Regions from separate parts of the Vreelandella lionensis genome, predicted to be linked through region 1. Evidence: predicted binding sites of a transcription regulator. Region 1 holds the regulator's gene; the other holds the start of a gene.
What was found. Region 1 encodes sigma-54, which starts transcription at its own class of promoters, with help from an activator protein. Its sites were predicted from a motif close to TGGCACNNNNNTTGCTNT; they were not measured.
Positions count from the first base shown of each region.

Region 2: the regulator sigma-54 is predicted to act here: its motif matches at 3,288-3,305, upstream of ACIGG6_RS09865 (sugar phosphorylase).

Region 1 covers NZ_JBITWC010000022.1:59,745-66,970, forward strand. Annotated here, with positions in the region: gene lptA (lipopolysaccharide transport periplasmic protein LptA) at 1-336, shown strand, start outside; gene lptB (LPS export ABC transporter ATP-binding protein) at 348-1,106, shown strand; gene ACIGG6_RS13975 (RNA polymerase factor sigma-54) at 1,212-2,627, shown strand; gene hpf (ribosome hibernation-promoting factor, HPF/YfiA family) at 2,725-3,033, shown strand; gene ptsN (PTS IIA-like nitrogen regulatory protein PtsN) at 3,038-3,505, shown strand; gene rapZ (RNase adapter RapZ) at 3,571-4,494, shown strand; gene ACIGG6_RS13995 (HPr family phosphocarrier protein) at 4,589-4,858, shown strand; gene pmbA (metalloprotease PmbA) at 4,885-6,225, opposite strand; gene yjgA (ribosome biogenesis factor YjgA) at 6,321-6,842, shown strand; gene tldD (metalloprotease TldD) at 6,852-7,226, opposite strand, start outside.
Region 2 covers NZ_JBITWC010000013.1:57,482-64,707, forward strand. Annotated here, with positions in the region: gene dsbG (thiol:disulfide interchange protein DsbG) at 1-527, opposite strand, end outside; gene ACIGG6_RS09860 (prolipoprotein diacylglyceryl transferase family protein) at 580-1,395, opposite strand; gene ACIGG6_RS09865 (sugar phosphorylase) at 1,494-3,254, opposite strand; gene nrdR (transcriptional regulator NrdR) at 3,515-4,012, shown strand; gene ribD (bifunctional diaminohydroxyphosphoribosylaminopyrimidine deaminase/5-amino-6-(5-phosphoribosylamino)uracil reductase RibD) at 4,012-5,160, shown strand; gene ribBA (bifunctional 3,4-dihydroxy-2-butanone-4-phosphate synthase/GTP cyclohydrolase II) at 5,233-6,399, shown strand; gene ribH (6,7-dimethyl-8-ribityllumazine synthase) at 6,404-6,892, shown strand; gene nusB (transcription antitermination factor NusB) at 6,889-7,226, shown strand, end outside.

The DNA.
Region 1 (7,226 bases):
CAAGGCAATATGCAGCTACGCGGCGAGCGTGTCGAAATTCAGCGTAACGATGCTGGCGAGTTGTCTCGCGCCATCGCTACGGGCGAGCGTGCTTACTTGCGTAACCAAATTGAAGACCAAGAAACCCCTATAGAAGGCTGGGCGCGTCGGATTATTTATCACGTTTCCGAACGCCGGGTTGAGCTGATTGACCAAGCTGAGCTGACCCAGCAAGGAGATCACTTCCAAGGTGGACGTTTAGAGTACTTTATCGATCAAGAAGTAGTACAAGCACGCTCTGACGTTAGCGGCAGTGAAAATCAGCGTATTCGTATGACCCTTCAGCCCGAACAATAGGAAGTGGCCACGTGGCAGCATCAACATCCCCAGAACCCACACCAGTAAAAACGCTCTACGCCCATCATTTAGCGAAGAGCTATAAGCGCCGCCGTGTGGTTAAAGATATTAATCTGGAAATCACTCAAGGTAGCGTGGTTGGGCTACTTGGCCCTAATGGTGCAGGTAAAACCACCTCGTTTTATATGATTGTGGGGTTGGTCAAATCGGATGCGGGCAAAGTAGGCATTGACGACCTTGACCTCACTCATGCTCCTATGCATGAACGCGCCATGGCAGGGATTGGTTACCTACCCCAGGAAGCTTCCATCTTCCGCAAGCTCTCCGTGGCCGACAACATTATGGCCATTTTAGAGACACGCAAAGAGCTTGATCGAAGCGCCCGGGAAGCACAACTTGAGTTACTACTTGAAGATTTTCACATCACTCATATACGCGACAACTTAGGCATGAGTCTTTCTGGGGGCGAACGCCGCCGTGTTGAAATCGCCCGCTCTTTGGCCACCGAACCGGCCTTTATCCTGCTGGATGAACCTTTTGCCGGGGTTGACCCGATTTCCGTTGGGGAAATTAAAACTATCATTCGAGCGTTAAAGAAACGCCACATTGGTGTATTGATCACCGACCATAACGTTCGTGAAACGCTGGATATTTGTGATATTGCCTACATTGTTGGCGACGGTCACATCATTGCCAGTGGAAACGCCCAGGAAATCCTCAACAACCAGAAGGTTCGAGATGTCTATTTAGGCGCCGATTTCCGCCTTTAAACAGTGACCTGCAGAAGCATTTCTTTTAGTGGCATGCTTATTGCACTTGCACCAAGCCATAACTCGCTCTAGGGTGGAGCTTTCTGATTAACGAGTGGTTCTCAGATGGTCATGAAAGCTTCTCTCCAATTGCGTATCGGCACACAGCTGACCATGACACCTCAGCTGCAGCAGGCTATCGCCCTGCTTCAGCTATCGACGCTGGACCTTCGTCAAGAAATTCAGCAAGCGCTAGATGCCAATCCCATGCTTGAGCAAGAAGATGAGTTTGGCGAGCAGGCTGTCAGTGAGCCTCAAGAGGCTGAGTGGTCCGAGAGCATCCCCAACGAACTCTCCGTCGACAGTGACTGGTCAGATACCTATCAAGACATAGGCAGCCTGGGTGGCAGCAGTGAAGGCCCCGACTTCGAGCGCCAAGCCGCTGGACAAAGCCTACATGGCCACCTGCTATGGCAACTGGCCATGACAGACTTTAGCCCGCGAGAATACGCCATCGCGGAAAGCCTGATTGATGCGCTGGATGCCAACGGCTATCTCACCCAGCCGCTTAATGACATTCGGGAAGGATTAAAAGCCCAAGGCCATGACAGCTTAAGCCAGCGGGAAGTGGAAAATACCCTGCTGCGCTTGCAGCAATTTGAGCCCACCGGCGTCTTTGCCCGAGACCTGCGTGAATGCCTGATGCTGCAACTCGCCTCACTACCCGAGGACACCCCGCTGCTAATGCCCGCCAAACGGCTGGTTCGCCAGTTTTTGGAAGCATTAGGCAAAGACGATATGCGGCTTCTCAAGCGCCGTTTAAGCCTTGATGACGAGCAGCTTGACGATGTCATCCGTTTAATTCGCAGCCTTGACCCACGCCCTGGGAGCACCTATGGCGTTACCGACGACAGCTACATCACCCCCGACCTAGTCGTTCGGCATGACAATGAAGGCTGGCATTTAGAGCTCAATCCAGAAGCACTACCACGCTTGCGTATACAGCCCGACTACGCCAGCTTGATCAAACGCGCAGACAAAAGCCAAGACAACCAGTTCCTCAAAGAGCACCTCCAAGAAGCCCGCTGGCTGATCAAAAGCTTATCGAGTCGCAATGACACGCTGCTACGAGTTGGGCGTGAAATTATTGCACGCCAAATTGGCTTTCTGGAGCATGGCGAAGAAGCAATGAAACCGCTGATTTTAGCGGATATTGCTGAAGCGGTAGAGATGCACGAATCCACCATATCCCGTGTGACCACGCAGAAATTTATTCACACGCCGCGGGGCGTTTTCGAGCTTAAGTACTTCTTCTCAAGCCAGGTAAGCGGCCAAGACGGCGGCGACAGCCACTCCAGCACAGCCATTCGTGCCCGCATCAAAAAGCTGATTCAGGATGAACCCTCAGGAAAACCGCTCTCCGATAGCCGCTTGGTGACTCTACTTGAAGAGGGGGGCATTAGCGTTGCACGGCGTACTGTCGCAAAATACCGGGAGTCAATGGGCATTCCCTCGTCAAGTGAGCGCCGTCGTTTACGCTAGTTAAACGGTACGTATGAACAAACTCAACGCAAGGGCTTTGCAATAGCGTAAAAAGGGTTACAATCGAAGTACAGTCCGATGGATAAGGAGCACGTCAATGCAAGTAAACATCACTGGTCATCACGTTGAACTGACTGACGCCTTGCGTGACTACGTTAACGAAAAGCTGGAACGCGTTGAACGCCATTACGACAACATTACCACGGTGCAAGTGACCTTATCTGTTGAGAAGGAGCGCCAGCAAGCAGCCTGCACACTGCACGCTGCCGGTGCAGACCTTCACGCCGAAGCGCTTGATAACGACATGTATGCCGCTATTGATGCGCTAGCAGACAAAATCGATCGTCAACTCGTTAAACATAAGGAAAAAGCACAAGCTCGCGCCCAGGGCGCTGGTGTGCGTTAACTCAATGACGTTGGAAACCATCCTCCCCCCGGAGCGCGTGCTTTATGACGTTCCCGGGGGCAGCAAAAAACGGGTGCTGGAGTTTTTCAGCACCTTTATCGCCCAAAATACACCCAGCCTAGATAGCCAAGAGGTGTTTAGCCGCCTCATTGGCCGCGAGCGACTAGGCAGTACGGGGATAGGCAACGGGGTTGCCATCCCCCACGCTCGCAGTCCTCACTGTAGCGCACCCATTGCTGGCTTTTTAAAGCTTGCTGAGCCAGTAGACTTCGACGCCATTGATGGCGACCCGGTGGATCTTGTGTTTGTGCTGCTGGTACCAGAAGAGGCAGATGACACCCACCTAGCACTGCTTGGCCAAGTGGCTACTATTATGAACGACGCCCATACGCGTCAGCAGTTGCGTAAAGCCGATAGTCAGCGCGAACTCTTAGCACTTATTACCGCCAAGATTCGCGAACAAGCCGCCTAGGCTTTATGGGCGGTGGCCACTGCACGCAGCGATAATTTCCTCCTATGCAAGCCAAGAGAGACGCTATGCAACTGGTGATCATTAGCGGCCGTTCAGGGTCCGGTAAATCTATCGCCTTACAAGCGCTAGAGGATCTTGGCTACTACGCTATCGACAATTTACCCGCCATGCTGCTGGGCTCATTAGTTGATGAACTACGTGAGCAAGGCGAGCGCACTCACTTAGCAGTGAGCATTGACGCGCGCAACCTTCCTACGGCGCTTGAACGCCTCCCAGCTTTACTGGAAGAACTACGCCAGCGAGAAATTCGTTTTCAGGTCATCTATCTGACCACGGATGCGCGCATTCTTTTGGAGCGTTACTCAGCCACCCGCCGTCGCCATCCCCTTACCCGGGATAGCGAAATGACGTTGGAAGAGGCCATCAATAAAGAAGAAGAGACGCTGCTTGAAATTCGCGATCTCGCTGACTTGTTGATCGATACGTCGCGCTTATCCGTGCATGATCTGAGACGCCGCATTACTGATCAAGTCGCCCACCAGCGAAAAGATCAGCTAACGCTGACGTTTGAGTCGTTTGGCTACAAACGCGGCGTACCCATGGATGCCGACTTAGTCTTCGATGTTCGCTGCCTGCCCAACCCTTATTGGGACCCTACTCTGCGCCAATTTACAGGGCGTGATGCCAATATAGTGGCGTTTTTAAGTAGCTACCCAATGGTCGAGGCAATGACCAATGATATTCAGGAGTGGTTGGAAAAGTGGCTTCCGGCTTACCAAAATAGCCAGCGAAGTTATATGACCGTGGCTATTGGCTGCACCGGCGGGCAACACCGCTCTGTTTATATGGTCGAACAGCTTGCTAAAAAGCTGGTTAAACAGACCGGAGAAGTACAGTTGAGACACCGTGAGCTGGGGTTACAATACACGCTGAGCGAAGAGCCAGCGGTGCCATGCGTTACCACACCCGCCGCTGCCAGCACGCCCTGAGTGTCAGGACCTAATTTTTAAGGCCTAAGCTTCTCAAGACCTAAGTTTTTTTAAGACCTAAGTTTCAAGACCCACTCGGCAAAAAGGAACCAGAGTGCCCGAAAGAACCTTAACACTTACCAACCAGCGTGGTCTTCATGCCCGCGCGGCCACCAAACTGGTGAAATGTGGCCAGCAGTTTTCCGCGAACATCGTGGTTTATAAGCAGCAGCAGAAAGCCGATGCCGCCAATATTATGTCGCTGCTGATGCTGGCCGCCCCCTGCGGCACCGAGCTTACTGTCGCCGCTGAAGGAAGCGACGCCGAACAGGCGCTAGATGCCATTGAAGCTCTATTCGACGCACGGTTTGACGAAGACCAGTAGCTAGTTTACCAAGCCAGCACTGTCGATTAGCTTCCTGCCACTGTCATCGCATCAATCAGCCAGCTACCCGTGTGAATACTGCCACGGGTATCCGTATCACTTCCCACACCGCTCAGCCCCGCGAACATCTTGTTGAGGTTACTAGCAATAGTGAACTCCTCAATGGGGTACTGTACTTCGCCATTCTCAATCCAGAAACCCGCCGCTCCCCGGGAATAGTCGCCAGTGACGCCGTTAACACCCTGCCCCATGAGCTCGGTCACCCAAATACCACGCCCCATCTGTGTTAACAGCTCTTCCCGCGGCGTTAACGGCGCTAACAAGCGCAGGTTGCGCGCGCCGCCCGCATTGCCCGTGGACTGCATTCCTAAACGACGCGCGCTGTAGGCAGAGAGCATGTAGCTCGCCACCTGCCCCTGATCAATAAACCGGTTGCTACGGGTTTGTACACCCTCCGCGTCAAACGGTGAACTAGCCGTTGCTCCCACTTCCAGCGGGCGCTCTTCTAACCCAAACCAATCGGGGAATAGCGGGCTACCCAAGCGGTCACATAAAAACGAGGCTTCTCGATAAAGCGCGCCGCCCGCCAGAGCACCCATAAGGTGGCCGATAAGGCCGCTAGCAAGGGAGGGATCAAACAGCACTGGAAACGTACCTGTCGGGGGGCGTCGCGCTCCTAGACGCCGCAACGTTCGCGCTGCTGCCTCGCGCCCCACCTCCTCTGGGTGGCGAAGCTGCTGCGGGTTACGCGCAGACGTATAGTCATAATCCCGCTGCATGCCTTGCCCATCTTGGGCAATCAGCATGCAGGAGAGTGAGTGACTGCTACCCTTTTGAGTCCCCAAAAAGCCGTGGCTATTGGCGTATACTCGCACGCCCTCACCGCTTGAGAGCGAGGCACCTTCTGACTGGTGAATACCTGCCACCTCGCGGCCAGCCTGTTCGCAGCGCAGGGCAAGGTCAATCGCTTCATCAGTTGAGAGCGCCCACGGATAGTGCACCTTCAAGTCTGGCAAATGGGTCGCCATCAGCTCTGCTTCAGCGAGGCCTGCAGCGGGATCTTCCCCGGTATAACGTGCAATAGCCAGCGCCTTTTCAACCGTGGCACGAATGGAGGCACTACTGGCATCCGTTGAGGAAGCGCTACCTTTACGTTTTCCCACATAGAGCGTGACCGCAATACCCTGATCACGAGATAGCTCAACGGTCTCCACTTCACCAAGTCGCACACTAACGCCCAACCCTTGGTCAACGCTCGCGCCGACTTCGGCGGCATCCGCCCCTAGCTGTTTTGCCAGGGCAAGCGCCTCTGTGGCGCGCTCCGTCAACTGCGCCTGCTGCGCCGTTGCATCAAATGCCTGTGCCATATGGCCTCCTTTTCGCCTGAATCGCATTGGCGAATCAATGTTGTGGTCGCAGCCTGATATAATGCTGCAAACGAATCTAATCTGTGAGTTCTTATATGCCGAAGCAACGCCCCGAGCCTATCGATATCGATGAACAAGAAGAGCGCCCGAGTAAATCTCAGCTAAAGCGTGAAATGCATGCTCTGCAAGCGCTTGGCGAAACATTAATTGCCATGAAGCCTGCCGAGCGGGCGCGCTTTCCTTTATCAGACGATATGCTGAGAGCGATTGAAGAGACTTCTCGCATTCGCTCTCATGAAGGCCGCCGTCGCCATATGCAATACGTTGGCAAACTTATCCGCAAAGAGGATCTAACGGCCATTCAGGGCGTTTTCGATGCCATCGAACAAGAGAAAGAGCAGCGCGATCATGCGTTTCATCGCCTGGAAAAATGGCGTGACCGCCTAGTGGATGAGGGCGACGACGCCGTTGACTTGTTTATGGCCGACTACCCTAACGCCGATCGTCAGGCGCTGCGCCAGCTAGTGCGCAACGCCCGCAAAGAGCGCGAACAGGGCAAGCCCCCCACCAGCTCACGCAAGCTTTTCAAACACCTGCGCGATACGCTAGCGCTGTAAATCACAGCCTCAAGAAGACTGCGTGCCGCCCACGGTCAGCTCATCCAGTTTCAGGGTGGGTTGGCCAACCCCCACCGGCACACCCTGGCCCTCTTTACCGCAAACGCCAATCCCGGTATCCATCGCCATGTCGTGGCCAATCATCGACACCCGGCCCATGGCCTCAGGCCCGTTACCAATCAGCGTTGCACCTTTCACCGGCGCGGTAATTTTACCGTCTTCAATCATGTAGGCTTCGCTCGCCGAAAACACGAATTTTCCCGAGGTAATATCCACCTGCCCTCCGCCAAAACTCACGGCGTAGATTCCCCGCTTAACGCTTTTAATGATATCGGCAGGGTCATCTTGACCAGCCAACATCACCGTATTGGTCATACGCGGCAT
Region 2 (7,226 bases), on a different contig from region 1:
AGCGTGGCGGCTAACGCAGGGCTATTAGGGGCGAGAATACCGACCATAATATGGCGCAGCTGAACCTCGCCAGCCTCTACCCAGGGGCGTGTTTGTTGCCATAGTTGACGGCAGTAGGGGCAGTTGGCGTCGGTGAAGGTGTAGATGATGCGTGGGGCATCCGGGTCGCCATCCTGAATCCAGCGACTCTCTTCAAGCAGCTCCCAAGTTTCGGCTTCCAGCGGGGCTCGCACATGCTCATCTAGCTGTGCCTCTGTCAGGTCACTGCCTTCGCTGTCTACCAGCGTGCCAATAATGGCGTGCTCTCCATCAGGCGTTAAATAAATCGCCATATCTTGTCCTTGCACGCTTGCCCCAAAGCCGCGCATTCCACCTGGCGCATCAAACTGTCCATGAATCGTTAAGCCCTGGTTGGCCAGCGCTTGCACCGGGGCTGGTAGCTCGTCGGCATGGCTGGCTGCCGCTGCGCTACCCAGCGCGGCAAGTAAAGCGAAACGGCTAATATGGGGTAAGAAAACACGTTGCATAGCACTATCCTTATGAAAACGGCTTGGTGTGGGTGCCGCGAGGCAAAATATATTAGCGAATACGCGTAAGGCCATCTTGCAGAGTGGCGCGGGAAAGCTCGCCAAAATGGGTGCTCACGAGCTGGCCATCCGCGTTGTAGTAAAGCGTTGTGGGCATGGCATGGGCTCCGGTGGTTTGGCTCAGGGCATTGCTCGGATCCTGCCACACATTATTCAAATCAAAGCCGTTTTTGCTCATAAAAGCTTCGATTTGCTGAAGGCTTTCACCTTGGTTAACGAACACAAAGGTGATGTCTTGCGCTTGTTGCTGGGCCTCTTCAAACACCGGCATTTCACGAATACATGGCGGGCACCAACTTGCCCAGAGGTTAACTACCATGGGCTGTTGCTGCTGCTGAGCAAGTTGGGGCAGGGTAATAGGCTCGCCGCTGAGCGTAGCAAGCGGGGTAGTGGGCAGCGGGCGTGCCTGCTGTTCGATCAGTAGCGTACTGCCAGCCGTCAAGCCCCAGGCTAAACCGCCTACCAAAAGCGCCCCTGCCAGCGGCACTCGTTGGCGAGGTGAGCGCCATAGTGCCCAACCGGCGTAGCTAAGGCCCGCCACTATGCCACCGAGTATATCGAAGCCGCCATCGCGAATATCTAGGCGCGACAGCAAGCCGTCATAGTCGCTCCAGTAACGCACAACAAAGACGAGGCGTGCGGCCACCATCGCCACAAATAGAAGGGTAAATAACGTATCGCTGACCGCCACGCGATGCCGCTGGCCAATAAGCGCACCCGCTAGCAGGGCCAGTAAAAAGGCAAATCCAATCATCAATTGATGCAGACTAAACCCCATGGGGCCAATCGCAACGCTTTGCTGCAACATAGTCACTCACGCTTTCACCAGTGGTTTAGCGTGAGTGTGTCAGAACAAGATTATTTAACGATTATCTCTCGCTACCCTGAGTCGTTATGTCGCAAGCCTTACGCTTCAGCAACCAGCCAGCGTACGGCATAGGGCGGCAGTGTTTCTTCGTGGTGAGCTGTCAGCGGGTCAAGCGGCTGCCAGTGGTGCTGAGTGAGCGCTTGGTTCAGGGCATCGCCTGCGTGAGCGAGATCAAACTTACCATCGGTAACGTTATGCAGCGCGAGCAGGCGTCGCCCGTTATGGATTGGCCCGCGCTCAATGGCTAGCAGTTCGGGTGGCGTTTCTATCACGCGCTGCGGGGCGTTGGGGTGGAAGCAGGGCTCTTGGCGACGCTGTTCCAGCAGCCGGTGAAGAGCTCGAAAAACGTCATGGGTTGGGGTGGAAGGGCTCTCTATCAGCAGTGCCAGCTCATCAAGCTGCCAGCGGCGACGGTTAATCGAGCGTAAGCGGCCGCTGCGCTCCACGCCTTCGACATCGTTTAGCGTGCCGGTGAGCGTATGGATATAGAGCGCGGGTATTCCTTGCAGGCTCAGCATGATCGCTTGGCTGCATAGAAAGCGCGCAATTTGCCACGGGTCTGGCCCGCGGCGGGTGCCGCGCATGGCCTCAAACCAGGTAATGTTGATTTCGTAGGGTGTATCGCTGCCATCAGGGTTGCTGCGCATGCTGACAAACCCACCAAAACGATGCATCAGTTCCAGCAGCGCGTCGCGTTCATGGTCAGGCAGCAGGCCTTCTAACGGCCGTACGCCAATACCGTCGTGGCTCGCGGTGAAGTTTAAGTAGGTGCACTGTTCAGGCAGCACCGGCAGGCTGTTTAACCACGTTTGTATCGTCGTCGCTTCGCCGCGGGTGAGGGTGTGCAGCAGCAGGGGCGGCAGGGCGAACTGGTACACCATGTGGGCTTCATCGGGCGCGCCTTTCGCTAATCGCTCCAAGCCAAAGTAGCTGATGTTTTCGGCATGGGGCACGTTGGTTTCGGTGATCAGCAGCGTGCCGGGGGCTATTTCATCCACGATGGCGCGAAGTAAGCGCACAACTGTATGGGTTTCCGGCAGGTGAATGCAGGAGGTGCCCAATCGCTTCCACAAAAACGCCACCGCGTCCAAGCGAATAATGCGCACCCCTTGCTGTAGGTAGAACAGCAGAATACCCACGAACTCTAGCAACACATCCGGGTTTTCGAAGTTGAGATCTATTTGGTCTTCCGAGAAAGTCGCCCACACGTGGCGCGTACCCCGGCGCGTAGAGATCGGCACTAGAAGTGGGCTACTGCGCGGGCGGGTGACTTGGGAGACATCGGTATCCGCATCAACTTCTATAAAGTAGTCGCGACCGGGCAGGCTGCCGGTCAGGTAATCCACAAACCAGAGCGACTCTCTGGAGACATGGTTCAGCACTAAATCAGCCATCAAGTCATAGTGGCTGGCTAGCGTTTGGATATGCGCCCACTCGCCCAGCTCGCTATTGACCTCGCGGTAGTGAATCACCGAAAAGCCGTCGTCACTGCTCCATGGGAAAAAGGGCAGCACGTGAACCCCGCTGATGGCATCCCCCAGGTAGCGCTGCAGAAAGGTGTCCAGTACCGCTAATGGTGGCGTGTCATCTTCTACGATGGAGTCACCGTAACAGATGACCCACTGATCTTTTTCGCTCCATGTTGGTGCGTTTTTAGATGTTGCGCTCACCGGTAGAGCAGCTGTCGAGGTGGTGCGGAAATGCTCAATATGCTGGCCTATGCGCCGCTGTACCTCCCCCGCACGGGGGCCATATAGGTGGGTTAGGTAACGGTGAACGGTCTGCTCGAAAATGGTCATAAAGGGCGTCCTATCAATCAACCTTCGACAAACGCTGCAGCTTGTGTGCCAAATCGTTACAATACCGTGTTGATACGCGTTGTATAACACAGCTACGCCGTAAGGGCAGCGATAAGGCTGCCGCTGACAATAGGCGATAAAACAGTTTATAAAATGGCGAATAACGGGCAGGGCATGAAGCCTTGTAGCGCTTTTTATTCGTACAGGCTGACACGCTGCACGCACAGCTACTAGTGCGTACTGATAATAGGTTGACTGCCATGCATTGCCCTTTTTGTGGTGCAAATGATACCCGAGTGACAGATTCCAGGCTGGTGGCGGAAGGCGACCAAGTGCGCCGCCGCCGTCAGTGTGCCAACTGCCAAGAGCGTTTTACGACTTATGAAACCGCTGAGCTGATTATGCCGCGGGTCGTAAAATCCGACGGCTCCCGCGAGAGCTTTAATGAGGCGAAACTACGCGACGGTATGCTACGCGCGCTGGAAAAACGCCCGGTAAGCGCTGAAGCGATTGAAGCGTCGGTAGAGCGTATTCGCCAGACGCTGCGCGCCCGTGGCGACCGTGAAGTAAACGCGCGTGAGATTGGGGAAGCGGTTATGAAAGCGCTGCGTAGCTTGGATCAAGTGGCCTATATTCGTTTCGCCTCGGTATATCGTAAATTTCAGGATTTAGACGAGTTCCGGGCGGAAATCGACCGCCTCTCCCAAGAGCCCACGGATGAGCCAGAGGGCAGTGGGACACAACACGGAGCATCGTAATGGGTGAATTCTCCACCGCCGACTATCGCTACATGGCTCGCGCTATCCAGCTAGCCAAACGCGGGCTTTATACCACCGACCCCAATCCCAGGGTGGGGTGTGTGATGGTGCGCTTTGATGGCAGCGCGGAAGGTAGCATTGTGGGCGAGGGATACCATGTGCGTGCGGGAGAGCCCCATGCAGAAATTCACGCCCTAAAGGCGGTAGGCAGCGCCGCCCAGGGTGCCACCGCTTATGTCACTCTAGAGCCTTGCTCACATACCGGGCGAACAGGGCCCTGCGCGGTGGCGCTGGCGCAAGCGGGTGTTGCGCGCGTGGTGGTGGCGATGGGGGACCCTAATCCCCAGGTCAGCGGTGGCGGTATTGAGCATTTGAAAGCAGCAGGCATTCAGGTGCAGGTAGGCCTGTTGGAAGCAGATGCCCGGGCGCTGAATCCGGGCTTTATTTCCCGTATGGAGCGTCAGCGCCCCTTTGTGCGGCTGAAAATGGCGATGAGCTTGGATGGCCGTACCGCCATGGGGTCGGGGGAGTCCCAGTGGATTACCGGCCCGCAAGCGCGCACCCAGGTACAGCGGCTGCGCGCCCGCTCAAGCGCTATTCTGAGCGGCGTGGAATCTATCATTATGGATGATTCACGCTTAACGCTGCGTGCCGACCAACTGGCACTGGATAACGCCGCCGAGATCGTGCAGCGCCAGCCGCTAAGAGTGATCTTGGATTCGCGCCTTCGCTTACCACTTGCTGCGGCCTGCCTACGAGAGCCAGGGCGCACGCTGATTATCACCACCGATCAGCATAGCGAAGAGAAACGGCGTAAACTGGCGGCGGCGGGTGCTGAGATTCAGGTGCTTCCTGCCGAAGGAGGCCGGATTGCGCTGGCTGACATGCTGCGTTGGCTGGCGGATAATGAGCAGGTTAACGAGCTGTTGGTAGAGACCGGCGCAACGCTAGCGGGAGCGTTACTGGAGGCGAATTTAGTCGACGAGCTGCAGCTATTTGTCGCTCCTACGCTATTAGGCGGTCAAGCAAGGCCACTCTTTGCACTGCCGGGAATTACCCAGATGGCCGATCAAAAACGTTTAACGATTAAAGAGTCGCGAACTGTTGGGCAAGATTGGTGGATCATCGCCACCCCTCACGCTGACTAGCGCAAGCTGCCATTGCAAGGTACCCTGACGCCCGAAATCGCATACGATGCGACCACATTTTTTGGAGATTCCATGGCGCACTCCTCTTCTGAGGGCTTATCCCCTATCGCTGAGCTGGTGGACGATATTCGCCAGGGCAAAATGGTGATTCTCATGGATGATGAGGATCGCGAGAATGAAGGTGATATCATCATGGCCGCCGAAATGGTGAAGCCTGAGCATATCAACTTCATGGCACGATACGCGTGCGGCTTGATCTGTATGCCGATGACCCGTGAGCGCTGCGAGCAGCTCAACTTGCCGCTCATGGTGCGCGACAACGGCTCAGGCTTTGGCACCAAGTTCACGCTCTCTATTGAGGCAACCGAAGGCGTCACGACCGGTATTTCAGCGGCTGACCGCGCGCGCACTGTGCAAGCAGCCGTTGCACCCAACGCTAAACCGTCGGATATCGTTCAGCCAGGGCATATTTTCCCGCTGATGGCCGAGCCGGGCGGCGTGCTTCGCCGTGCCGGTCATACGGAGGCGGCCTGTGATTTGGCAGCGCTGGCAGGCTTTGACCCCAGCGGTGTGATTTGTGAAATTATGAACGATGACGGCAGCATGGCGCGTCGTCCGGAACTGGAAGTGTTTGCGAAGGCGCATGGCATTAAGATGGGCACCATTGCCGATCTGATCCACTACCGTATTGTGAACGAGCAAACGGTGGACCATGTAGAAACCTCTCAGGTGTCTACCGTTCACGGCAAGCTTGCGCTACATGTGTTCCGTGATCGCATTCAAGGTGCGCACCATTTGGCGCTGGTAAAAGGGCAGCCAACTCCAGAGCAGGCCACCACCGTACGCGTGCACCTTGCCGATACGCTGCGCGACGTGATGGGCTTAATGAAGGGTGAGCTGTGTCGGTGGGATGCCAACCGCGCTATTCATGAAATTGCCCAAGCCCAGGCCGGTGTGTTTGTACTGATTGATGATGGGCGTCCTAACCAAGATTTGAAAGACCAGCTAGATATCTTCCTGGATCGCGTACGCCAGCCGCGTACCAGCGACTCAGACGGTTCTGGCAACTACTTAACGATTGGTACTGGCTCGCAGATTCTGCGCCACTTAGGCGTTGGTAAAATGCGGCTACTCAGCTCTCCGTGGAAATTCTCGGCGCTCTCTGGGTTTGATCTTGAAGTAGTCGAGCGCCTGGGGCCCAATGACACGGCGTATGAGCCAACTTTTCAGCAGGAATAAATTGATGCAACCCCTTTCGCAAATTGAAGGCACTTTTGTAGACGTTGATGGACGCTATGTCATCGTGGTGGGCCGCTTTAATCACCACGTGGTCGATAGCTTGGTGGAAGGTGCCGTCGATAGCCTGACACGCCACGGTGTGGATGTGGAAAATATTCATATCGTTCATGTGCCGGGCGCGTGGGAACTGCCCCTGGCCGTGAAGCGTGTACTCAATGTGATGAAGCCGGATGCGGTAATCGCTCTTGGTGCGGTCATTCGTGGCGGCACGCCGCATTTTGAGTACGTGGCGGGTGGCTGCAACACGGCTATTAACCATCTCCAGCTTGAGTGTGATACGCCCGTAGCCAATGGCGTATTGACCGTTGAGTCTATTGAGCAAGCCATTGAGCGTGCAGGCACCAAAGCCGGTAATAAAGGCACCGAAGCGGCGATGGCCGCGATGGAAATGGTGTCTCTGCTGCGCGCGCTGCCGGTAGGAGATTCTCAATGAGCGAGCGTCGTGAGCGCAAGCCCTCTGCGGCACAGCAGGGGCGTCACGCCGCAAGGGAGTTAGCGGTACAGGGGCTTTACCAGTGGCAGATGACCGGTAAGTCCATTACCACGATTGAAGCTGAGTTTCGTAGCCAGGTGGCTGACGATGACTTAGAAGATCATGAGAACTGGGTAAAGGTCATGGAAATCGCGGACAAAGCGCTGTTCCATGAGCTACTGCATAACACGGTGCGTTTCAAAACCGAGCTGGACCGTGAAATTGCCCCATTGCTTGATCGCCGTTTGGAAGATTTGGACGCGGTGGAGCTGGCGATTCTTCGTCTCGGCGCTTA